2 regions of the Limosilactobacillus vaginalis genome follow, and region 2 is predicted to be linked to the other one. Evidence: a T-box and tRNA genes for the amino acid it is inferred to sense, from the RefSeq annotation. Region 2 holds a T-box; the other holds one or more tRNA genes.
The links. The T-box of region 2 lies ahead of N4627_RS02425 (valine--tRNA ligase). A T-box ahead of a tRNA ligase gene usually reads a tRNA of that ligase, here a tRNA-Val.
Positions count from the first base shown of each region.

Region 1 (12,449 bases), 900 kb from region 2:
TAAGCTTCAAGAGCCCAAACTTCCATTTCACCGAACCGCTGACCACCAAACTGAGCTTTACCACCCAATGGCTGTTGAGTAACAAGTGAGTATGGACCAGTAGAACGAGCGTGAATCTTATCGTCAACCATGTGGGCTAACTTAAGGTAATGCATTGAACCAACGGCAATCCGGTTTTCAAATGGTTCACCTGTACGACCATCATAAAGAATTGTCTTACCGTCTTCAGGGAACCCGGATTCCTTAACAGCATCCCAAACATCCTTATCAGTAGCACCATCGAATACTGGTGTTGCCATGTGAATTCCAAGACGCTTTGCAGCCATTCCTAAGTGCAATTCAAGCAACTGTCCGATATTCATACGACTTGGCACACCCATTGGACTCAACATAATGTCGATTGGTGTACCGTCTGGCATATACGGCATATCTTCTTCAGGAACAACGATAGAAACAGTACCCTTGTTACCGTGACGACCTGACATCTTATCACCGACTTGGATCTTCCGCTTTTGGGCAATGTAAACCCGAACCATGGTGTTAACACCTGGTGAAAGTTCATCCCCATTTTCACGAGTAAAGACCTTAACGTCTTGGATAATACCGCCACCACCGTGAGGAACACGGAGAGAAGTATCACGAACTTCACGTGACTTTTCACCAAAGATAGCGTGAAGCAACCGTTCTTCAGCAGATAATTCAGTCATTCCCTTAGGAGTAACCTTACCTACTAAAATATCGCCGTCATGAACTTCAGCACCAATCCGAACAATCCCATTTTCGTCCAGATCTTTAAGTGCATCGTCACCAACGTTAGGAATTTCACGGGTCATTTCTTCAGGTCCAAGCTTAGTTTCCCGAGCTTCTGATTCGTATGACTCGATATGAATTGATGTATAAACATCATCCTTAACTAACCGTTCGCTAATTGCGATGGCATCTTCGAAGTTGTAACCTTGCCAAGTCATGAAGGCAATCAATGGATTTTGACCTAAGGCTAATTCACCTTGTTCCATTGATGGTCCATCAGCAAGAACATCATCGGCGTCTACATGTTCGCCAACTTTAACAATTGGACGTTGGTTGTAGTTTTTACCACCGTTAGAACGACGGAACTTCATTAATTTGTAAGTATCAAGAGTTCCATCTTCTTCACGAACACGAACTTCACGAGCATCAACATATTCAACTGTCCCTGACTTCTTAGCAATCATGGCCACCCCAGAGTCATGGGCTGCTTTGTAGTCAATTCCAGTACTTACTAATGGTGCATGAGGGTTCAACAACGGAACAGCTTGCCGTTGCATGTTAGCACCCATCAAGGCACGGTTAGAGTCATCGTTTTCAAGGAATGGAATACATGCGGAAGCAACGGAGACAACTTGTTTTGGAGAAACGTCCATGTAATCGACGTTCTCAACGCTCGTTTCAATGTAATCATCCTTATCACGACACATAACTTGGTCTTGAGCAAATGAACCATCATCATTCAAAGGCGTGTTGGCCTGAGCAATGATGTAGTTATCTTCTTCGTCGGCAGTTAAGTAGTCGATCTTGTCAGTAACTTTATGAGTCTTCCATGAAACACGACGGTATGGAGTTTCGATGAATCCATACTTATTAACACGAGCATATGATGAAAGACTGTTAATCAAACCAATGTTAGGACCTTCAGGAGTTTCGATTGGGCACATCCGACCATAGTGAGTATAGTGCACATCACGAACTTCATATCCGGCCCGATCACGAGTCAAACCACCAGGACCAAGGGCGGAAAGACGCCGCTTATGAGTTAATTCACCAAGCGGGTTGGTTTGGTCCATGAATTGTGACAATTGTGAAGAACCAAAGAATTCACGAATTGAAGCAACAACTGGCCGAATATTAATCAATTGTTGTGGAGTAACAGTGTCAGGATCCTGAATTGACATCCGTTCCCGAACAACCCGTTCCATCCGTGCTAACCCAATCCGGAATTGGTTTTGCAATAATTCACCAACTGAACGAATCCGCCGATTACCTAAGTGGTCAATATCGTCGGTAGTGCCGATACCTTCTTGCAAGTTGAAGAAGTAGTTCAATGAAGCAAGAATATCAGCTGGTTCAATATGCTTGTATTCCAATGGAATGTGGCCATTACCGATAATTGGAACAACTCGTTCTGGATCTTCATGGGAGTAAACCAAAACTTTTTGAAGCTTTACTGGTTCAGTAACCACGGCTTCATCAGAAGGAGTGTAGGTAATCATCTTAAAGTCGTCACGATCTAAGTATGGTTCTAACTTCTTCAATACTTCCTTGGTAACCTTGTCACCCTTTTGCGCAAGCACTTCACCAGTATCTGGATCAGCAAGGGTTTCGGCTAAGGTTTCACCAAGAAGACGGTACTTCAGCATTAACTTCTTGTTAGTCTTGTATCGACCAACAGGAGCCATATCATAACGCTTAGGATCAAAGAACCGTGCTGTCAATAGGTTCCGAGCTGAGTCCGCAGTCTTAGGTTCACCTGGACGAAGACGTTCATAGATATCCTTAAGTGCTTCTTCAACCCGAGAGTCTTCAGCATTCTTGTGAACATCCTTATCCAAAGTTAAGGATAGGGTCTCACTGTTGCCACCAAACATATCAATGATTTCATCATCTGAACCAAAGCCAAGTGCCCGGATTAATTCAGTCATTGGTAACTTACGAGTCCGGTCAATCCGAACGTAAGAAATATTCTTAGCATCAGTTTCGTATTCAAGCCAGGCACCACGGTTAGGAATAAAGGTAGCACCATAACTTGGCCGGCCGTTCTTGCCAGCTTCTTCATTGTAGTAAACACCTGGTGACCGAACTAATTGAGAAACAATAACCCGTTCAGCACCATTAATAATGAAGGTCCCTTGATCTGTCATTAATGGGAATTCACCAAAGAAAACATCTTGAGACTTAATTTCCCCAGTCTCATGGTTAGTAAGACGCAAAGTAACGTGAAGCGGTGCTGAGTAATTTGCATCATGTTCACGTGCTTCATCAACAGTATACTTAGGTTCCAAAAGTTGATAGTCAACGAATTCCAATGATAACTTCCCTTGGAAATCATCAATTGGCATAATATCATCAAACATTTCCCGTAAACCTTTATCCATGAACCACTTGTATGAGTCCGTTTGGATTTCAATCAGGTTTGGCAGCTCGAGAACTTCTTTGATTCGGGAGTAGCTACGACGGGTACGGTGCTTACCGTATTTAACTAAATGTCCGGCCAAACTGTTCACCTCTCTAATTTATTCAGTGAGTTCAAATATTACAATTTGGTTACAAATGAACTAAAATCATAATTTTGAGCAAAAAAAATCCAAAAACAGTTAAAAACTGCCTTTGGTTTTATTTACTGAACCTAATGGACAATAGATCACTAGGTTCATATGAGAACTCACAATTACATACTTTTGTAGTATATAAGATAATTTATTAAATGTCAACAGAGTTACTCAACTAATTATTTTGTTTTTGAAAGTCCGCTAATAATGCAATCCAAAATTAATTGATCGCGTTGATCGTCACTAATGTTATGGCCACCAATTGGCTGGTAGGTACCAAAAATCAGTGAAATTCCAGCTAAGAACAATTCAGCAGCTTCTTGCGGCAAAATATCAGGACGTAATTCAACTTCTGGTTGCTTAAAGTACTCAGCAATTGGCTGAAGATAATTCATTGCGAGAATCATGTTCAATTTTTGTTGGGAACTCTTTGAAAGCAAACTAACTGCTTGGTGGTATTGATCGTAAATACTTACTGGGTGATGTTTTTTCAGTACAACCGTAATTTGCCACAATTGTTCATTAGGTGTTAGCTTATGTTTCCGCATTACCTTATTAATATCCTTACGAACCTTACTACTCAAATTAGTCATCACGTCTAGATAGAGGACTTCCTTATCGCTAAAGTGATGGTAAAGAGCCGGTTGAGTAATCCCAACTTGCTTAGCAATATCACGAGTAGAAGTTTCACCGAAGCCTTTTTGCAAGAAGAGCTTAGTTGCCGTTCTCATAATTGACTGTCGTGTTTTTTCAAGCTGTTCAGCTCTCTTCATACTTTACTATCTCCTAACATATTAATCACATTATAAATATATAATGCCACCAAAGCTTTGATTTGACAAGCTTTTAAGCAAAATTATCTCCTCCCAAATTAGATATAGATAAAATAGTATTTTTATTCTTATTAATTTCAGTTGAACAGATGATAACAGAAATGTTTAATAACTTCCCGTAAATAAAAGGACTTCAACGTTCCAAAAGCCAAACGTCAAAGTCCGATTTTAATTTTAATTCTTTACCATTCGCTCATTGTGGTCATTTTTTACTTTCAAGGTAATTTTTCCTTGGTGAGCACCGACAACAACGTTATCACCAGTTTTTACGTTGCCACTTAGTAGCGCGGTGCTTAGCGGATCCTCAATCAGATCCTGCAATGCCCGACGTAATGGCCGAGCACCATATGCCGGATTGTAACCCTTAGTTGCCACAACATCAATCGCTGCAGGCGTAACTTTCAAGTTAATTCCTTGTTCAGCAACCCGTGCTCTTAGTTGAGCAACCATCAATTTAACAATTTGGTGAAGTTCATCCTTTTGTAAGGAGTGGAAAATTATTGTTTCATCAATCCGGTTCAGGAACTCAGGACGGAAATGCAGTTTTAATTGTTGACGAATTGCAGATGCCATTGCCTGATAGTCCTGACTAACATCACGTGCACCAAATCCGACCTCTTTTTCATCTTGGAGCTGGGTAGCACCTAAATTAGAGGTCATAATAATGATGGTATTGCGGAAGTCAACTTTTCGTCCCTTAGCATCAGTCAAATAGCCATCATCGAGGACTTGAAGCAACAAATTAAAGACATCGGGATGCGCTTTTTCTGCCTCATCTAATAGGACAACCGAATATGGGTGTTGACGAACCTTTTCTGTTAACTGACCACCTTCATCATAACCAACATAACCCGGTGCAGCACCAATTAAACGACTAGTACTGTACTTTTCCATATATTCAGACATATCAATCCGGATCATGTTATCTTCAGAACCAAACATTGCCGCCGCTAGTGCCTTAGCTAGTTCCGTTTTCCCTACTCCTGTTGGTCCAAGGAACATAAATGAACCAATTGGCCGTTGCGGATCCTTCAAGCCGCTTCTTGCTCGACGGATTGCCTTTGCAACGACTGATACAGCCTCATTTTGTCCAATGACACGATTATGAAGAACCTTTTCGAGGTTAACTAGTCGTTCGCTTTCGCTCTTCTTAAGCTGGGTCAACGGAACACCGGTCCATTCAGCAACAATTTTTGCAACATCTTCCCCTGTTGTGTGGAGCTTTCGCTGTGCAGATTGCTTCTCAGCCTTTTTCTGTTGCTCATCAACCTTAGCCTTTAACGTTAGCTCTTCTTGCCGGAGATTAGCAGCCTGATCAAAATCTTGGTTCTCAATTGCAGCTTCTTTTTGTTGCCGTAATTGTACTAATCTGGTAGTTAATGATGGTTGATGATTTCCCTTTTCTTCGGCATCAATCCGTACCATTGAGGAAGCCTCATCAATTAAATCAATTGCCTTATCCGGTAAATAACGGTCTGTGATGTAGCGACTTGATAATTTAACAGCCTGCTTTAATGCATCATCATCAATTTTAACATGATGGTGTTCCTCATATTTTGGCCGCAAGCCATTTAGAATCTGCAAAGCAATATTTTCAGTGGGTTCTTCAATCTGAACAGTCGCAAACCGTCGTTCTAGTGCAGCATCAGATTCAATATACTTTTGGTATTCATCAAGAGTCGTAGCACCAATTGTCTGTAAATCACCACGAGCAAGAGCTGGCTTTAAGATATTTGAAGCATCAATCGCCCCTTCAGCACCACCAGCACCAATCAAAGTGTGTAATTCATCAATGAAGAGGATGACATGGCCGTCTTTTTGAATTTCGTCAATAACCTTTTTCAACCGATCTTCAAATTCTCCACGATACTTAGTTCCGGCAACTAACGATCCCATATCAAGCATCATCAATCGCTTCTGTGCTAAGTCTTCAGGAACTTCATTGTTGGCCATTCGACGAGCTAATTCCTCAGCAATCGCTGTCTTCCCAACACCGGGTTCACCAATTAGCACTGGATTGTTCTTTGTTCGGCGACTTAAGATCTGCTCAACCCGTCGTAATTCGTTGTCGCGACCAATTACAGGGTCAAGTTTACCATCCCTTGCCATTTGGGTCATATCACGTGCAAGCTTATCAAGAGTTGGTGTCTGCGATCTTCGTGTTCGTTGTCCCGGCTGTCTGCCTAAGCGCTGTCGTGCCTGAATATCTGAAACACCAAGACGCCGCAAGGTTACTTTGCGAATTTGTCGGGGTAGAACATCTAAGCTCATTAAAATTCTGGAAGAAAGAATTCCTTCATCTGAAATCAACGCGAGTAATAAGTGTTCAGTACCAATCTTTAAGGCATTTAACTGCTGTGCTTCCTGTCCCGCTAGTGCTAATACCTGCCGTGCTTTGGGAGAATATGGAAGGTAATCAGCTGGCCCCATGTCATCCATGGTCCCATAGCCAATCATCCGCTCAATTTCTTCTTGAATATCATCGCTAGTAATGGAGAATTGCTCAAAAATCTTGCTAGCAATTCCCTCCCTTTCAATTGCCAACGCAAGTAATAAGTGTTCAGTACCAACGGCTTGGTGCTTAAAGTACTTTGCTTGTTCATGGGCGAGTGCCAAGACGTGTTTGGCACTAGGTGTAAACATATTATCCATTAACTGCTTTCCTCCTAGCTCTCATACCGTAAACGATTAAGCATTGAAATTAAAATTCTTGCTCTTAATCGAGCTTCAACATTGCAATCATTCACATTTAGGGTCTGCTTTGACAAGGCAACTAGCATTAAATCCCCCTCACGCCTTGTCAGCAGCTTTTCATCATAAAGCGTTCGAACAATGTCATAAGCATCACGCTCACTAATTGAATCCCCGATTGCTTGGATCAGTGAGTTTAACACATCAACATTATCAAGTAAATTAACGCGCTCAATTCGAATATAACCGCCACCACCACGTTTACTTTGCACTAAATATCCATGCTGAATAGTAAATCGGGTTTTGATTACGTAATTAATTTGTGACGGAACAACATCAAAATGGTTGGCAATTTCCGAACGACGAATTTCAATTTGAGATGACTCACCAAGTATTTGTTTCAAATACTCCTCAATAATGTCAGAAATGCTTTTCTCTTCCATTCCATCACCTCCAAATTTCTTGACTAATCTTGACCAAATTTTACCACAATATTAAATTAGGGACCAGAAAACAGTCTCAATAAAGAGCAAGTGTTAGCAAATTATTTAGAAAAAAGTACAAAATAAGCCCCCGGAGCTCGGCCTTACCTTACTCTAGGAGCTTATTTACGTTTGTGAGACTCAACATCTCACTCCCGCTAAATTTCAAAAAGGGGATATTTATAGATTAATCTTCTAAGCTGAAGTCAACAACGTTCCGACCAACAACCTTGTTATCCTTTAATTCTTGGATCATGTCGTTGATTTCACTTAACTTCCGTGTCTTAACAATTGGGTGAACCTTACCTTCAGCACCAAATTGGAAACATTCAGCTAAGTCTTGACGGGTACCAACTAATGAACCAGCAACGATAATTCCGTCAAGAACTGTCTTAGCAATGTTAAGCTTCATGTCACCTTGTGGAAGAGCAACGGCAACCAACTTACCATCTGGACGGAGGGAATCAACGGCTTGGTCAAATGCTGAAGCTGAAACAGCAGTTACAACAGCAGCGTGAACACCGCCAACCTTTTCTTGGATTTGCTTGTCAACATCGCCATCATGACGGTTGATAACAATTTCAGCACCGTTTTCCTTAGCAGCTTCAAGCTTTTCAGGGTTACCATCAACGGCAATAACGTGAGCACCGAAGACATTGTGGGCAAATTGAATACCCAAGTTACCAAGACCACCGGCACCAACGATAGATACCCATTGACCTGGCTTAATGTCAGCAACCTTCAATGCCTTGTACATAGTAACACCGGCACAAGTTAATGAAGTAGCTTCAACTGGGTCAAGGCCTTCTGGAACCTTAACAGCATAGTCAGCAGGAACGATACATTGTTGTGCCATTGCGCCATCAGCAGTGTAACCAGCATTCAAAACGTTCCGGCAAAGTGTTTCACGACCAGTAAGGCAGTATTCACAGTGTCCACAGCCCTTGAAGAACCAAGCAATTGATACCCGGTCCCCAACCTTTAAGGAAGTAACACCAGGAGCAACTTTAGATACACGACCAACACCTTCGTGACCAATAATCCGACCTGGCTTCTTACCAAAGTCACCAGCAGCAACGTGCAAGTCGGTGTGACAAAGACCACAATATTCCATATCAACTAAGGCTTCACCTGGTTTAAGATCCCGAAGTTGAACATCCTTAACAGTAACGTAACCATCTACTGGATCGTTAATAACAGCAGCTTTCATAATCTAAAATCTCCTTTGAACTTGTTATCTTTTACACAAGATATAATAACAAATCCAATTCAGTTTTTAAAGCGCTTTTGTGAATAAATAAACAGGAAATTGACAGACCAATATTCTATTAGTTCTCCACCAATTTACTGAAGCTAGCATCACTTAATTAATACCAATTGTGAGTATTTTAGCAAATAAATTTTATTCACTATGGCTGAATTTGCTCACCATAGTAAATTTCATAAAGTTCTTCAGCAGTTTGGCGCAGAGTTTGATAATCAATGTTATTGGTAAACAGCATCAGCGTTCTTTTAGTTTTATAATCCGCAAAGAAGCAGCAATTATATCCCGGTTCGCTACCATTAGCCCGGATAACCGTTCCCTGAAAATAAATACCGCCAAAATAAGCTTCACGCTGGCTCTTAGGTTGATTAGCAAAGTTCTTAATAAGTTTTGGCTTACTGAGTACACCGTGGTAAATAAAGTTCCAATAGTTTAATGGTGAGAGTAACAAATCACCGGCACCAATTTCTGACGAAGCGGCTTGTGATAGCATCTGCCAAGTCATCCCTGGTTGCATAGTTTGCAGTACTTTACGCGGTTTTACCTGATACACCATTTTTAGCTGATGGTGATTCAACGGTTTCAAAATTGTCTTTTTAATATAGTGATAGTAACCGCCATGAGTCCGCTGGCGAATAATCGCACCTAGTATTTCAAAATCAATATCCTGATAGTTCCAATCATGATTGGCTGTATTCTTAAAGTGATGAAGGAAGAACCGTTCCTGACTTTGTTCGTTATTTAATGTTTTCTTCGGTAACGCACCATCGTTTTGCAGCCCACTCGTATGAGTCATTAACTGTTGTAACGTTATCTGGTCGCTTCCCTGAATTTGGGGATAATATTTGCTTAGTGGCGTACTCCACTTCAGTTCACCCTTTTGAACGAGCTGGTACACTGCGACTCCCGTTATCAATTTTTGCAACGAACCAATCGGAAATAGGGCATTAGGAGTAACAACCTGTGCTGGATTAGTTGTAAGTTTATTCCTTAAAACTACTGGTTGATCCTTTTTCCCGTTAACGAGGATAATTCCATTAATATGGTGATCATGAAGGTATGCTTGTAATTCCAGCTTAGTTTTTCTATCAACCTGACTGGCATTCACATTTTTTTGCGGGCTCCAGAGAAGCACTCCCAGAATAATTACCGGTATTAATAATAAGTAGAATAATTTCCTTGTCATAAGCCGTTCCTAAAAATTGATTGTAATCTAAAGCAAAGTGTCTTTCGCCAAGTCACTACTACTAAAAAAAGCAGGATAGAACTAACAGATTAGTTTCCCCTGCTCTCTACATTTATAATAATCGGAACTACAAGATTTGAACTTGCGACCTCTGCGTCCCGAACGCAGCGCTCTACCAAGCTGAGCTAAGTTCCGAAAAGAAAAAGCGTGACAACACTAAGTAGTGTGCCACGCTTTTAAGTAGTGCACCCAGAAGGAGTCGAACCTTCAACCTTCTGATTCGTAGTCAGACACTCTATCCAATTGCGCTATGGGTGCATAAAGAGCGGAAGACGGGATTCGAACCCGCGACCCCCACCATGGCAAGGTGATGTTCTACCACTGAACTACTTCCGCATAACTGTTCTGCAACAATAATTAATATACCACGTGTCACAGACCGATGTCAATATGATTTTGAAATAAAGTATTATTTCAAATGCGGATGAAGGGACTTGAACCCTTACATCTAAAAGATACAAGATCCTAAATCTTGCGCGTCTGCCAATTCCGCCACATCCGCATATGGAGGATACAGGGCTCGAACCTGTGACCTCCTGCTTGTAAGGCAGATGCTCTCCCAACTGAGCTAATCCTCCGAAAAATGATATATTCATAATGGAACTTTATTAATATATCATCATTTAAATTTAGTGTCAACAATTATTTCAAACCAAGTTCGATTAATTTTTGATCAATCATTTTCAATACTTGACGTGCCGCTACTGGATCTTCGACAAAGTCATACTTATCCCCATCAATCAGCATTTTAGGACTAGCATTATATTGTTGATACCAATCACGGTAGCGTTCATTAAGGTTCTTGTAGTAATTATAGAGAGATGGGTCATTAGTGAGCTGTTCGTATGACCGACCACGTTTTTTTATCCGCTCCAGCATTGTTTCGAATGAAACCTGGATCGTGATTAGCAGATTAGGTGCTTTTTGGTGAGGTTGTTCAGGTAACTCTTCCATCATGTTGTGCAGTAATGATGAGTAAATATCCGATTCTGTTTCGGTTGCCCGCCCCATATCAGCATTGAGTTTAAACAACAATGCATCTTCAAAAATTGAACGGTCAAGGACATTTAAATCATTTCCAAAAGAATCTTTAATCTCATCTAGTCGTCGATTTAAAAAGTAAATTTGCAGTAAAAAACCATACTTTTTCGGGTCCTTATAAAAGAGCGGCAAAATCTTATTATCATCAACAGATTCATAAAATGCTTGGCTATTCAAATGATCAGCCAGCAATCCGGTTAGGCTTGTTTTCCCGGCGCCTATTGTCCCTGCAAGTGCAATCATTAAACGCTTCTCCCCCTTTAATTTATGAAAAACAACTTTACCATTCTAACATTGAACATTAAAAAAAAGAAGAGACTGAACCAGAAGTCCTCTTCCTAAATTCGAAAAGGATTCCCATACCTAAATTTTCTCGGTATAGAAACCCTCTTCAAATTCTAATTAATTTTGTTCTGGGTCATACTTTTCACCCTTAGTCTGCCGAGAAAGATCTACTTCCTTCAACGGAATAATATGGGTCTTATAACGAATTTTGTAGTAGAAGAACAAAATTAGGAATAACGGTACACTCATGTACGTAATCAAAATATTTGACCAGTCAAGTTTTGCAAAGGCCTCAACGTTCTGCCCGCAAATAACAATTGTACAAAGAACAAGCGCAAAAATCGGTCCAAAAGGATACAGGGTTGCGTGATATTTAAGTTCGCTTACAGTATGGCCCTGAGCGGTGTAAGCTTTCCGGAACCGGTAATGTGAAATGGCAATTCCTAGCCATGCAATAAAGCCACACAGTCCAGAAGCATCTGTTAGGTAAAGGTAAGCTTGAGGAACCACAAACTGAGTTGCAAATGCCAATGATGACACAACCATCGTCCCAATTAGTGCATAAATCGGTATTCCCCGACGGTTAACATAGCCGAAGAATCGCCATGCGTAACCTTCACGAGCCTGCGAGTAAAGCATCCGGGTTGAAGCATATAAACCAGAGTTAGCCGCAGAAACAACCGCAGTTAAGATAACCGCATTCATGATACTGGCAGCAACCGCTAATCCAGCCCGCTTAAAAATGATTGTAAACGGACTCATCGTAATGTTAGTAACATCCGAATTTAACAGGTTCTTATCTGTGTATGGCAGGACACATGCAATTACAAAAATGGCAAAGATATAGAAAAGAAGGATTCGCCAGAAAGTTGAATGAATTGCCTTTGAAATTGACTTTTCAGGAGTAGCAGCCTCTCCAGCAGTAATCCCAACTAATTCTGTCCCCTGGAAAGAGAAACCAGCAACCAAGAATACACTAATAATTGCAGGAATGCCGCCAACAAATGGAGCTTTCTTGTAGTGGAAGTTGCTGAAGCCAACTGGTTGACCGCCCATAATTCCCAGAATGATTGCAACCCCGACAATTAAGAAAACGATCACGGTAATTACCTTAATTAATGCTAACCAGTATTCTGTTTCACCGTACGAACGAACTGATAAATAGTTGATAAGGAATACTAAAACCAAGACAACCGTACTAAATACCCAGCTAGGAACATGTGGCAACCAGAAATTCATTACAATTCCCGCACTGGTTACATCAACTGGAATTGTAATCGCCCAGTTAAACCAATAGTTCCA
Region 1 is NZ_CP104399.1:1,492,872-1,505,320, forward strand. Features, by position in the region: gene rpoB (DNA-directed RNA polymerase subunit beta) at 1-3,260, opposite strand, end outside; gene N4627_RS07550 (TetR/AcrR family transcriptional regulator) at 3,485-4,078, opposite strand; gene N4627_RS07555 (ATP-dependent Clp protease ATP-binding subunit) at 4,313-6,790, opposite strand; gene N4627_RS07560 (CtsR family transcriptional regulator) at 6,805-7,272, opposite strand; gene adhP (alcohol dehydrogenase AdhP) at 7,499-8,521, opposite strand; gene N4627_RS07570 (serine hydrolase domain-containing protein) at 8,721-9,761, opposite strand; tRNA gene N4627_RS07575 (tRNA-Pro) at 9,883-9,956, opposite strand; tRNA gene N4627_RS07580 (tRNA-Arg) at 10,006-10,079, opposite strand; tRNA gene N4627_RS07585 (tRNA-Gly) at 10,086-10,157, opposite strand; tRNA gene N4627_RS07590 (tRNA-Leu) at 10,241-10,323, opposite strand; tRNA gene N4627_RS07595 (tRNA-Val) at 10,327-10,399, opposite strand; gene N4627_RS07600 (deoxynucleoside kinase) at 10,464-11,105, opposite strand; gene N4627_RS07605 (amino acid permease) at 11,265-12,449, opposite strand, start outside.
Region 1: it encodes a tRNA-Val, which carries the amino acid that the T-box ahead of N4627_RS02425 (valine--tRNA ligase) is inferred to sense. The anticodon was not compared.

Region 2 (12,449 bases):
GCCTAGCAAGGTAATGGAGAGCGGCATCGGTATCAGAACCCCGGATCGATTTTTGAAATGCGGAGATCACATCATAATGGGCATCTCCATCCCGATCACTAGCAATTGCTTTCTTTTGAACGCTTTCTTCAATTACGGGGAGAGTGAGGTGGATTATACCATCTTTATCTGGATCAGTTGATTTGGCTGCTAATTCAAGGCCATTCAATGCACTCCGAAGATCGCCATTAGTTGCCGTTAATAATTGTTCTTCGGCATCCTGATCTAGTTTGATTGGCATCTTACCCAAGCCGCGTTCCGAATCGGTTAGGGCGCGGTTAACTGCGACTTTCATATCTTCAATACTTAAAGGATGTACCGGGAAAATTTGGGTTCGGCTTCGAATTGCTGGGTTAATACTAATATAAGGATTTTCGGTTGTGGCACCAATAAGGATGATTCGACCATTCTCTAAGTGGGGAAGCAAAAAGTCCTGTTTGCTTTTATCTAAACGATGAATTTCATCAAGCAAGAGAATTACTGTTCCGCTCATTTTTGCTTCTTCAGCAACCACTTGAAGATCCTTTTTTGTATCCGTTGCAGCGTTTAATTTACGAAAAGCATACTTGGTTGAACCAGCAATGGCACTAGCGATACTTGTCTTTCCAGTACCAGGCGGTCCATAAAGAATTAGTGATGACAACATCCTTGCTTTGACCATTCGGGAAATAATTTTATTGGGACCGACGAGGTGTTGCTGACCAACGACTTCACTAAGGTTCCGTGGTCGCATTCGATATGCCAATGGTTGCAAGACTATTCGTCCTCCCTTTTAAATAACTTTTGCCAGAAATGTTTCTTTGGAGTCTCCTGTTTTGCTGACGGCTGAGATTCGACACTAGGATATCTTTTCTTGACATCAACTGGTGATTGATAAACAGCCGTTTTTGCAGCCACAACAACGGCTAACGATTCTGGATCAGTTCGAAATTCTGGCTCGGTTTTTAATGTAAAGTTAGCATTAGCTGCAGTGGCGCTTTTAATGTAATCGCGTAATTCAGCATGAGGAAGGTTACCGTTAAGAAAAACTTGGTTACCAATCCCGCGCTGTAATTCTTTAGAGATAGCAAATGACCAGTTTCGTTCTTGAAGCTCAGCAACGCTAATTGTGAGGCAGACACGTTCACGAAAAGTGCCAAGATATTTTCGTTGTTCGTCTGGTTTGATCTTCGGCGGACCATATATTGCGTTATCAATCCGTTGTTCCATTGCTGACTTATCTTCTGCCATGGCTTAACCTCCCGTTGATAATATATTTAATTATTATACCAATAATGATTAGTCGGTGGTAGAAAAGAGCATTTGGTAAAAGATGCGAAGCTTGATTCCCGCGATTAGACTTTGTATTTTCAGAAATTACTAGTAATAGTTAGAGGCTGAGAAAAAACATTTTTTTCTCAGCCTCTCTAATCGCGGAAATTAATTACCAATATCAAGAGCTTGGTGCTTTAGTTTAGGGAAAATCTTCTTATCGGCCCAACCAGTAATTGCTCCCTGGAAAGCAAGGGCAAATAAGGTTCCAAGACCGAAGTTGTAAATCCCGCCTTGCATAACGGCAGCAATGATTGCCATGATTGTCGGTGGAATGTATGATAACCACATCGCAATTGTAGCGTTTCCCTTGCAGTAACGGAAACGGATGATTTGGAAGAGGTCATCAGCCGGGTGCAGAACTAAGTTAGCCCGTTGATAAATTGAAATAGCTGTCCCAATAAAGGCAACTCCCAAGAAGTTAATGAATACGTAAAGAATAATCATTGGCAGGGTGGTTGCATCAGGCATAATTCGGTTGAAAATGTTTGAGAACCATTGGATAAACAGTGAGAATGGCAACATAAAGATAAAGTTACCGCCAATCCGCCGCCAATCCCATTTGTGCATCAAAATAGCATTAAGGACGGAGGTTAACATTCCTAGTACCATGAATGCCCAGAAAAGGGTAGTCGGCTTGTTTCCGAGAACAGCAATCCCAAGGTTGTTTTCGGCAGCTGTCCAATATGCTGAACCAAGAAATTGGGGATGAATGTGTGAACTAGTTACTAGTGTCAGAACGTTCCCCATTGAATTGATTACAATTGAGAAAGCAAAGAAAGCCCAGCTAGCGGCCAAAGAAATTGTCCGTTGCTGTACTTGTCCTTGTGTTGGAATATCATCGTTCATAATTATGCTCCTTTGATCTGTGAACTTGCAATCGTGAAAACATTCACGCTTATTACGGAAAATAAATTTACAACCTTCTGAAAGGGTTGTCAATAGCGGAATTGTGACATATTAATCCGTTATAAATAAATTTATTAAATTATATGTTAACCGGTTAACATATAAGTGATTTTAAAAACAAAAAAATTGCAAATAAAAAATTTTTCGGTTATTTTGATTAGGAGGAGGTAGACAATGAAAATTATTATTTCACCAGCACGAAAAATGAAGAGCGATCCCGATTCTTTACCGTATGATGCTCTCCCGCAATATTTGGAGCAGAGCCAAGAAATACTGAAGTGGTTAAACACATTAACATTTAAACAATTGCACCAGCTATGGTGGAATTGTAGTGAGCGACTTGCGCAGACTAACTATAGACGCGTTAAAGGAATGAACCTTACTGATAATCTCACGCCAGCAGTCTTGGCCTTCCAAGGACTTCAGTATCAGTACATTGGCGCTGGGGTAATGACTGAGCATCAATTAAGGTATCTTCAGGAACATTTGCGAATTTTATCAGGGCTTTACGGAATCCTTAAACCATTTGATGGGATCTCTCAATATCGCTTGGGGATGGGTGATCGAGCAACGGTTAATCATACTAAAAATTTATATGAGTTTTGGGGTGACCGCTTGTATCAGGAGCTGTTTCGGGATAATCAATTAGTGATTAATCTCGCTTCAAATGAATATTCAAAGGCAATTAAACCATTCTTGCGGCCACAGGATCGAATGATTACTTGTATCTTTGGCGAAAAAATTAACGGTAAGATTAAGCAAAAGGCGACCCTAGCAAAAATGGCTCGGGGGAATATGGTTCGTTTTTTAACAGAAATTAACGCAGCCAAATCAAGTGATTTAAAAGGCTTTTCCGTTGGTGGATATCAATTTCGAGCAGACCTTTCTACAACGGAAAAGTATTATTTTGAGCTTCAGAAACATAAGGGCTAGGAAAATTTTATTTTTCCTGGTCTTTTTAATTTAAACGAAAAAAGAGCCGGAAAATCCGACTCTTTTAACAACGTAGCAACCTTAAAGATTACTTGTTGTAGAATTCAACGATAAGTGATTCGTCGATATCAGCATCCATGTCTTCACGGGCAGGGATACGGTTTAACTTACCTTCAAGCTTGTCAGCATCGAAGTCAACGTATGATGGACGAGAAACAACTGCGTCAACAGCGTTCTTGATTACATCAAGGTTCTTTGACTTATCACGAACAGCGATAACTTGACCAACACTAACTTCGTATGAAGGAATGTCAACGCGCTTACCATCAACGGTAATGTGGCCATGGTTAACCAATTGACGAGCTTGACGACGAGTAGTAGCCAAACCAAGACGGTAAACCATGTTGTCAAGACGACGTTCAAGTAAGGCCATGAAGTTAGCACCGTGAGTACCTTCCTTGATCTTACCGGCACGTACGAATAGATTTGAGAATTGACGTTCAGTCATTCCGTACATGAAACGAAGCTTTTGCTTTTCCCGAAGTTGAGTACCGTATTCAGAAAGCTTACCGTGACGATCACGACCATGATCACCAGGAGCGTAAGCCCGACGAGCTAATTCCTTACCAGTACCTGAAAGTGAAACACCTAAGCGGCGTGAAAGACGCCAGCTAGGACCTGTATAACGTGACATAAATAAAATCCTCCAATATTTTTGTTGGAGTAAAATAATCCGATGTGAGATTGACATTCGTGCAGGCTGATCTGAATTGTTCACCCTTGCAGCTGGGTTACTAAAAACACCTTACGGCACCAGTCTGTTGACGAGCTTGCCCCTCACTGCTGCATTATTTTACACAAAGAATAATATACAACAATTATTCCTTACTAGTCAATAGTTGCCATGAGCCGATTAGCAAATTCTTCCATTTCGTTAGCAAATGATTGATTAAATCGCTTTAAGATTGGCGCGTCCAAATCAAGGACACCATAAAGTGAGCCGTTCTGTCTTAACATTGGGACAACAAGTTCTGACTTGGCAGCACTATCACAGGCAATGTATGAAGAAAACTTAGAAACATCGTCTACAATTTGTGTCTTTTTAGTTGAGGCGGCAACCCCGCATACTCCCTTGCCGAGCTCAATGTGCATGCAGGCAACCTTACCTTGAAATGGTCCAAGATCAAGCTGGTCATTTTTAGAGTTATAAAGATAAAAGCCAGCCCAATTTAGGTTATCTATACTTTCATTAATTAATGCGCTTGCGTTTGCTAAGTTAGCGATTGCTGAATGTTCGTTGGTTAATAACGCGGAAAGTTGTTCATTTAACAGGGATAATTCTGTCATAATCGTTCCTTCTTCCTTCTAATGTTAAATTGGTTCCAGTAATAGCAGACCATTATGGTATAATTTTCATAGAATTTTAGAGCCGATGGATATAATTTGTCAATGATGGCTTAAAGATGTAGGTGGATAAATTGGTTTTTCAAATAATAATTGGGATTTTAATTGTTCTTGCAATTATCTTGGCGGCATTATATTACTACCAAAAGCGGCTAATCCGTCAGTATGAGCAAATTGATGCACAAGTTAAGCAGTTACAGGAAATGAAAATTGAACAACATTTTGAAAAAGTTGAGCAATTGAAGGTAACTGGCGATTCCCAGGAACAATTAGAGAAACTTGAAAAGAACTATCAAGACGAGGTCGTTTCTCAAGAAAAGAAGCTAGCGGGCGAGTTAGAGACAATTAAGTCACTAATCCACACAAGCAAAGTTTTCTCTCTTGCTAAACGGTTAAGTGATTTAGAATTAGCGGTTCACCAGGTGAATGACCAGTGCTTGCAGATAAAATCTTCACTTCATCATATAGAAGAGCTGCACCAAGCTCATAAGCGGGCAATCGATCAAATTAAGCAACGTTATCGTCATTTCCATCACGTTCTTGATGAAAAGAGCTTTGAATATGGTGATAGTATCAAACTGCTTAATGATCAACTTGATGATCTTGAACATGAATACGATAAGTTTTCCCAGTTGAGTCAGACGGGAGATTTTGATGCTGCCCAACAGATATTGACTGATTTAAAGCAGAATAATCAAAAATTGGCAGACTTGATTGAGCAAGTCCCTAAGCTTTATAAACCATTGATTGCTGAATTTCCTACCCAGTTAAATGAATTAGCAAGTGGCTATGAGCAGCTCACTAAGCAAAATTATCGCTTTACAACGGATAACATTCCTGAAAAAGTTAATCAGCTTCGGCAGTTATGCCAAGAGGATCTCAAGCAGATTAATACCCTTCAGCTTGATGGGGTTGAGGATTCAATTAAGGACATTGCTGATCAGATTGATGATTTGTATGCAACAATGCAAAGTGAGATTGATGCTCGTCCACAAGTTGAACATCTGATGGGAGTTTTAGGAAAGTTTATTAACCATGCTTCAACTCAAAATAATGAGTTAAGTAATGAACTTGAGCGGCTAAGCATTAATTACACATTGAATAACCACGAAATTGAAACCGCTCGTTCGTTAAATGAACAAATTATTAACATTGAAAAGGAATATAAGGACGACCAGGCCGCAATCAAAGACCATACTGCTATTTATAGTCAAGTCCTTGCACGGCAAAATAAGAATGAGCGTTCCTTAACGGAGATTGAAAAGCAACAGGCAAAGATTAACGATGAGGTTGCCAAGCTACAAGGTGATCAGCAACGGGCTGAACAAATGCTGCAAAAGTATTCAACAAAGCTGAGGACGACACGGCGGCAAGTTGAGCAACTAAACTTGCCTGGATTACCAAAGGATTATTTAGATTACTTCTTTGGGGTTAGCGATGAAATCAAGCGGTTGGCCGATGAACTACAAAAATATAAGGTTAATATGGATGAAGTTACTAAGCAGCTAATAATTGTTGAATCAGACTTAGAAACTCTTGACGAAAAGACAAATGATATTCGTGATAGCGTTGAGTTAACTGAGCGGCTTCAGCAATATGCTAATCGCTTTAGTGATGAATCAAAAGTCGCTGCTGCAGCGGCAAAGTCTCAAGAAGAGTTTAATAAGTTTAATTACACGACAAGCTTAGAAACAATCGCAACGGCTCTGGAAGAGGCTGAACCTGGTAGTTATAAGCGGATTGAAGATAGCTACTATAATGAAAAGTAGCAAAAATTAAGAGGGTAAGAAAAAGCAGATGTTTTTTCTCACCCTCTTAATTATTATCTGCTATAATAAAAAACTGGTTTATTGGCGTCGCAACCAAAACATCTATCCAATTTTTAGCGCATTAATAATATTTATAATCAAGCTTTGTTTGATGAAAGGAAAATAAGCATGATCTATTTTGATAATAGTGCGACAACTCAGGTAGCACCTGAAGTTCTCCAGACCTATAATACGGTTAGTCAAAAAATTTGGGGTAACCCAAGCAGCCTTCACAATTTTGGTGAAGAAGCGTGGAACCTGCTGGAACAAGCACGACAACAAATTGCTAACTTATTTCACGTTAATCCAGGCGAAATCATCTTTACCAGTGGCGGCTCTGAAGGTGACAACTGGGTAGTTAAAGGAACTGCGATGGCAAAACAACGCTTTGGTAAGCACATCATTACGACCTCAGTTGAGCATGCCGCTGTTCGTAACCCAACTGAACAGTTAAAGGAACTGGGCTTTGATGTGACTTACCTTCCCGTTGATAAGGAAGGGCGGATTAATCCAGCAGATTTAAAAGCAGCTATTCGTCCAGACACGATCTTGGTTTCAATTATGGCAGTGAACAACGAGATTGGAACAATCCAACCAATTAAAGAAGTTGGTGAAATATTAAAGGATTATCCGAATATTCATTTCCATGTTGATGCTGTTCAAGCAATTGGCAAGGGGATTGATGATGCTGTTTTTAGTGATCGGGTTGACTTCGCTACGTTCTCTGGGCACAAGTTCCATGCTCCTCGGGGAACCGGCTTTGTTTATGTTAAGGCTGGCCGAAAGTTAGCACCGCTAGTAGCTGGTGGTGGTCAGGAACGTGGATTGCGGAGTGGTACTGAGAATACTCCTGGTGACGTTGCAATGGCCCGGGCAATTCGGTTAGTTAAAGAGGGCGAGGCTGATGCTGTCAAGCGTGAACAAGCCATTAAGGAACGAATTTATGATCACATTAAGCAGTTTGACCACGTTAAGATCTTTTCTGGACGTGATCAGGGATTTGCTCCACACATCCTTTGCTTTGCAATTGTTGGTGTTCGTGGTGAAACAATCGTTCATGCGTTTGAAGATCAAGGAATTTACATCTCTACGACTAGTGCTTGTTCATCAAAGAAGCATGCTGAAGCAGGAACCTTGGCCGCAATGAAAGTTCCAGAAAACGAAGCAACGAGTGCAGTCCGGATTAGTTTAGGCGATCAGAATACGCTGGAAGAAGCAGAGCAGTTTAATAAGACCTTTGATAAGCTCTATGCAGGATTTAAGAAAATTATTGAATAGGAGGGAGCAATACTAGTGGATTATACTGAGATTATGGTTCGGTATGGTGAATTATCAACCAAGGGCCATAACAAGAAAAACTTCATTGACCGCCTTGGTACTAATGTCCGGAAGGCGCTTCATCGCTTTGAACAGGTTAAGGTTCATGCCCAGCGTGATCGCCTTCACGTTGAATTAAACGGGGCAAATTACAACCAGGTCATGGAACGGTTGCAGGACGTCTTCGGAATTCAAAATTTTTCACCATCGATCAGGGTTGAGAAGAGCTTTGAGGCAACTGCCAAGGCTGCTGAACAGATGATCCGTGAGCAGGTTAAGTCCCCAATTACATTTAAGATTAATACCCGCCGTTCTGATCATAAATTTCCAATTGATACGTTTGAAATGAATGATCAGCTGGGTGGCTACCTCTTGAAGAAGTTTCCAGATCTTTTGAAGGTTGACGTTCACCATCCTGACTTAACGCTCCGGGTGGAAATTCGCTTGAACGGGATCTTCCTTTCAAGTGAAACTATTAAGGGTGCTGGTGGTCTTCCCGTTGGAACCGCTGGTAAAGGAATGATGATGCTTTCGGGTGGAATTGACTCGCCAGTTGCTGCCTATCTAGGAATGAAGCGAGGCGTTTCCATGGAAATGGTTCACTTCTTCAGTCCGCCATATACCAGTCCCCAAGCCCTTGCTAAGGCAAAGCAATTGACGGAAAAACTTGCTAGGTATAGCGGGAGTATTAAGTTCATCCAGGTGCCGTTCGCTGAGATCCAAGAAACCGTCAAGGAGAAGGTTCCTGAAGGCTACTTAATGACCGTACAGCGACGGATGATGTTACGATTAGCTGCTGCACTAACGATGAAACGTCATGGCCTAGCAATCTTTAATGGTGAATCTTTAGGACAAGTGGCATCGCAAACGATGGAAAGTATGCTGGTAATTAATGACGTTACTAGTCTTCCGGTATTGCGGCCGGTTCTTTCTTATGATAAGACCGAAATTATTGATGTCGCGAAGAAGATTGACACTTATGATCTTTCGATTTTGCCATATGAAGATTGCTGTACTGTCTTTACACCGCCTTCGCCAAAGACTAAACCTGATCTTGAAAAGACACGAAAATACGAAGAACGTTTGGATATTGACGGCTTAATCAAACGGGCGTTAGACGGGATTGAAATTACTGAGATTCATTCTGGTGAAGATTTCTTAAACCAGAATGAGGACGTTTTTGCAGAACTTCTTTAAACTTCTGCTTGACGATGGTTTTTAAATTGGCTATCATTACAAGCAAATAGTAAATGCGTTGATCAAAAGAGTAGGTAACTATTTTCTTCACAGAAAGGGAATAATTAATGGAATATTCCTAGAAAGTAGTTATTGAAAGTAGTTTGGTAGCACTCTAACTGAAGTAACAGTAGGTTGGAACGGTTCATTTTACCGTTATAAAATGAATGAGTGAGACTATAATTAGATAGTCTAAAATAGGTGGTACCGCGGAACTCGTCCTATATGTTAGGGCGAGTTTTTTATTTTCAGCGTAAAATACTTGCAAATTAACTACTTAGAGGAGGACTCATAATGAGTACTGAGAAAGAAATGTCCACTAAGTACGACCCAACAGCTGTTGAAGCTGGTCGTTATCAATGGTGGATTGATCAAGGTTTATTTAAGCCTAGTGGAGATAAAAAAGCACATCCATATTCAATTGTTATTCCGCCACCGAACGTTACCGGGAAGCTTCACTTAGGTCACGCCTGGGATACAACGTTGCAGGATATGATTATTCGTCAAAAGCGGATGCAGGGATACGATGTCCTTTGGCTTCCAGGAATGGATCATGCTGGGATTGCTACCCAAGCAAAGGTTGAAGCACGGCTACGTAAACAAGGAATTTCACGTTACGATTTAGGTCGAGAAAAATTTGTTCAACAAGTTTGGGACTGGAAAGATGAATATGCTGACATTATTCATAAGCAATGGGCCAAAATGGGGATTTCCGTTGATTATGATCGGGAACGATTCACCCTTGATAAGGGATTGAACAAGGCTGTTCGGAAGGTCTTTGTTGATCTTTACAATAAGGGATTGATTTACCGGGGAACTTACATTATTAACTGGGATCCGCAAGCACGGACCGCATTGTCAGATATTGAAGTAATCCACAAAGACGATAAAGGGGCATTCTATCACGTTAAATACCCATTTACTGATGGAACTAAGTTTAACGGTAAAGATTACATTGAAATTGCTACTACTCGTCCAGAAACAATGTTTGGTGACGAAGCAGTTGCCGTTAACCCGCATGACGAACGGTACAAGGACTTAGTTGGTAAGCATGTTCGCGTTCCATTAGTTGATCGGGAAATTGAAATTATTGCGGATGACTATGTAACCCCTGACTTTGGTACCGGGATGGTAAAGATTACCCCAGCTCACGATCCAAACGACTTTAAGGTTGGTAAGCGTCACAATCTTCCTGAGCTAAATACCATGAATGAAGATGCTTCAATGAACGAGAATGCCGGAAAGTACGAAGGAATGGACCGGTTTGAAGCACGAAAAGCAATGGTTAAGGATCTGGAAGACCAAGGCTACATGCTTAAGATTGATCCAATTGTTCACTCAGTTGGTCACTCAGAACGGACTGGTGTTCAAGTTGAAGCACGGCTTTCGACTCAATGGTTTGTTAAGATGAAGCCATTAGCAGAAGCTGCCCTAAAGAACCAGGAAACTGACGATCGCGTTAACTTTATTCCTGGGCGCTTCGAACATACCTTTACACAATGGATGGAAAACATTCATGACTGGGTTATTTCCCGTCAATTATGGTGGGGACACCGGATTCCAGCTTGGTATAACAAGAAGACCGGTGAAGTTTATGTTGGGATGGAAGCACCTAAAGACGCTGAGAATTGGGAACAAGATAAGGATGTTCTTGACACCTGGTTCTCAAGTGCTCTTTGGCCATTCTCTACAATGGGTTGGCCAGACACTGATTCTGCAGACTTCAAGCGTTACTTCCCAACCAATACTTTGGTAACTGGTTATGATATTATCTTCTTCTGGGTTTCCCGGATGATCTTCCAGTCACTCGAATTTACTGGCAAGGCACCATTTAGAAACGTTCTTCTTCACGGATTGATTCGTGATGAGCAAGGCCGGAAGATGAGTAAGTCCCTTGGTAACGGAATTGATCCAATGGACGTAATCAAAAAATATGGTGTTGATGCCTTACGGTGGTTCCTGATTACCGGTTCAACTCCTGGACAGGATATTCGCTTTAGCTACACTAAAATGGATGCTGCCTGGAACTTCATTAACAAGATTTGGAATGCTAGTCGTTACGTAATTATGAACCTTGGTGATATGCCAGCCCCAGTTCTTCCAGAAAAGAGTAAGTGGGATCTCGCAGATCGCTGGATTTTAAGCCGACTAAATGCTACTGTTAAGCAAGTTAATGCTCAGTTTGAAAAGTTTGAGTTTGGTGAAGCGGGTCGAGCACTTTACAATTTCATTTGGAATGACTTCTGTGACTGGTACATTGAAATGACCAAGGAAAAGCTTAATAATGGGACCGCAGAAGAACAGGCCAACACGAAGAATATTCTTGGCTATGTTTTAGACCAAATTCTGAAATTAATGCACCCAATCATGCCATTTGTTACAGAAAAGCTTTGGCAATCAATGCCTCATGATGGCAAGTCAATTATGGTTGCTAAATACCCAGTTGCTCATGATGAATTTGACGATGATGCCGCAACTGAACAAATGAGTCACTTAATTGAATTAATTACTGCCGTTCGGAATATTCGGAACCAGGCAAATGCGCCAATGTCTAAGCCGGTTGATTTAATCATTAAGGTTGAAAATGATCACCTTGCTGAGACGTTTAAAGCCAATAAGGATTACATTGACCGCTTCTGTCACCCAGAAAAATTAATTATTGGGACCGATGTTGAGACACCTAAGCTTGCCCTATCCGGGATCTTGACCGGAGCAGAAGTTGACATTCCGATGGCGGAATTAGTTGACTTAGATGAAGAACGGGCACGGATGAAGAAAGAGATTGCTAACCTAGAAAAAGAAGTTCAGCGTTCAGCAAAGAAGTTAGGCAACGAAAACTTTGTTAAGAATGCACCAGAAAAGGTTGTTGAAGAAGAACGAACTAAGGGCAAAGAGTGGCAACAAAAACTTGATGCTGCTAAGGATCGTTTAGCTTCACTTCAGGATGCCTAATCATTATTTATGACGTAATACCCCCCATAGTTGGACGAAAAAATCTAACTATGGGGTTTTACTATACCTAAATTAGCAATTGAGTAATCAAGTCACTCCTATGGATGCAGGCGAGTAAGCCAGTAACTTAGTTCAAATTAAAATTTTTAATTCTTTATTTTTATGAATTGCATATCATTTGATAAGATGAAAAAGACAGCTAAGTCAAGTGATTAGATTTGAAAAAAGATTGAAATAATTTGGAATAAAAATTGTAATTATTTATCAACAGTATTATGATTAAAGGTGAATGAAACACGGTAACGGTTTCACGTTTATTTCTTTTCGGAGGGAGGCCTTTATTATGAGTATTCTTAGTCTTGCGCGATTTCAATTTGCAATGACGACTGTCTACCACTTTTTCTTTGTTCCATTTACTATCGGGACAGCCTTCATTGTTGCAATTATGGAATCAATGTATGTTCATACTAAGAATGAATCATATAAAAAGATGACAAAGTTTTGGGGGAATATTTTCCTGCTGAGCTTTGCTGTTGGTGT
Region 2 is NZ_CP104399.1:514,544-526,992, forward strand. Features, by position in the region: gene N4627_RS02380 (replication-associated recombination protein A) at 1-772, opposite strand, end outside; gene N4627_RS02385 (YueI family protein) at 796-1,269, opposite strand; gene N4627_RS02390 (fructose permease) at 1,459-2,199, opposite strand; gene yaaA (peroxide stress protein YaaA) at 2,434-3,192, shown strand; gene rpsD (30S ribosomal protein S4) at 3,281-3,886, opposite strand; gene N4627_RS02405 (GAF domain-containing protein) at 4,081-4,539, opposite strand; gene ezrA (septation ring formation regulator EzrA) at 4,662-6,365, shown strand; gene N4627_RS02415 (cysteine desulfurase family protein) at 6,534-7,682, shown strand; gene thiI (tRNA uracil 4-sulfurtransferase ThiI) at 7,698-8,918, shown strand; T-box leader at 8,968-9,184, shown strand; gene N4627_RS02425 (valine--tRNA ligase) at 9,252-11,909, shown strand; gene N4627_RS02430 (cytochrome ubiquinol oxidase subunit I) at 12,253-12,449, shown strand, end outside.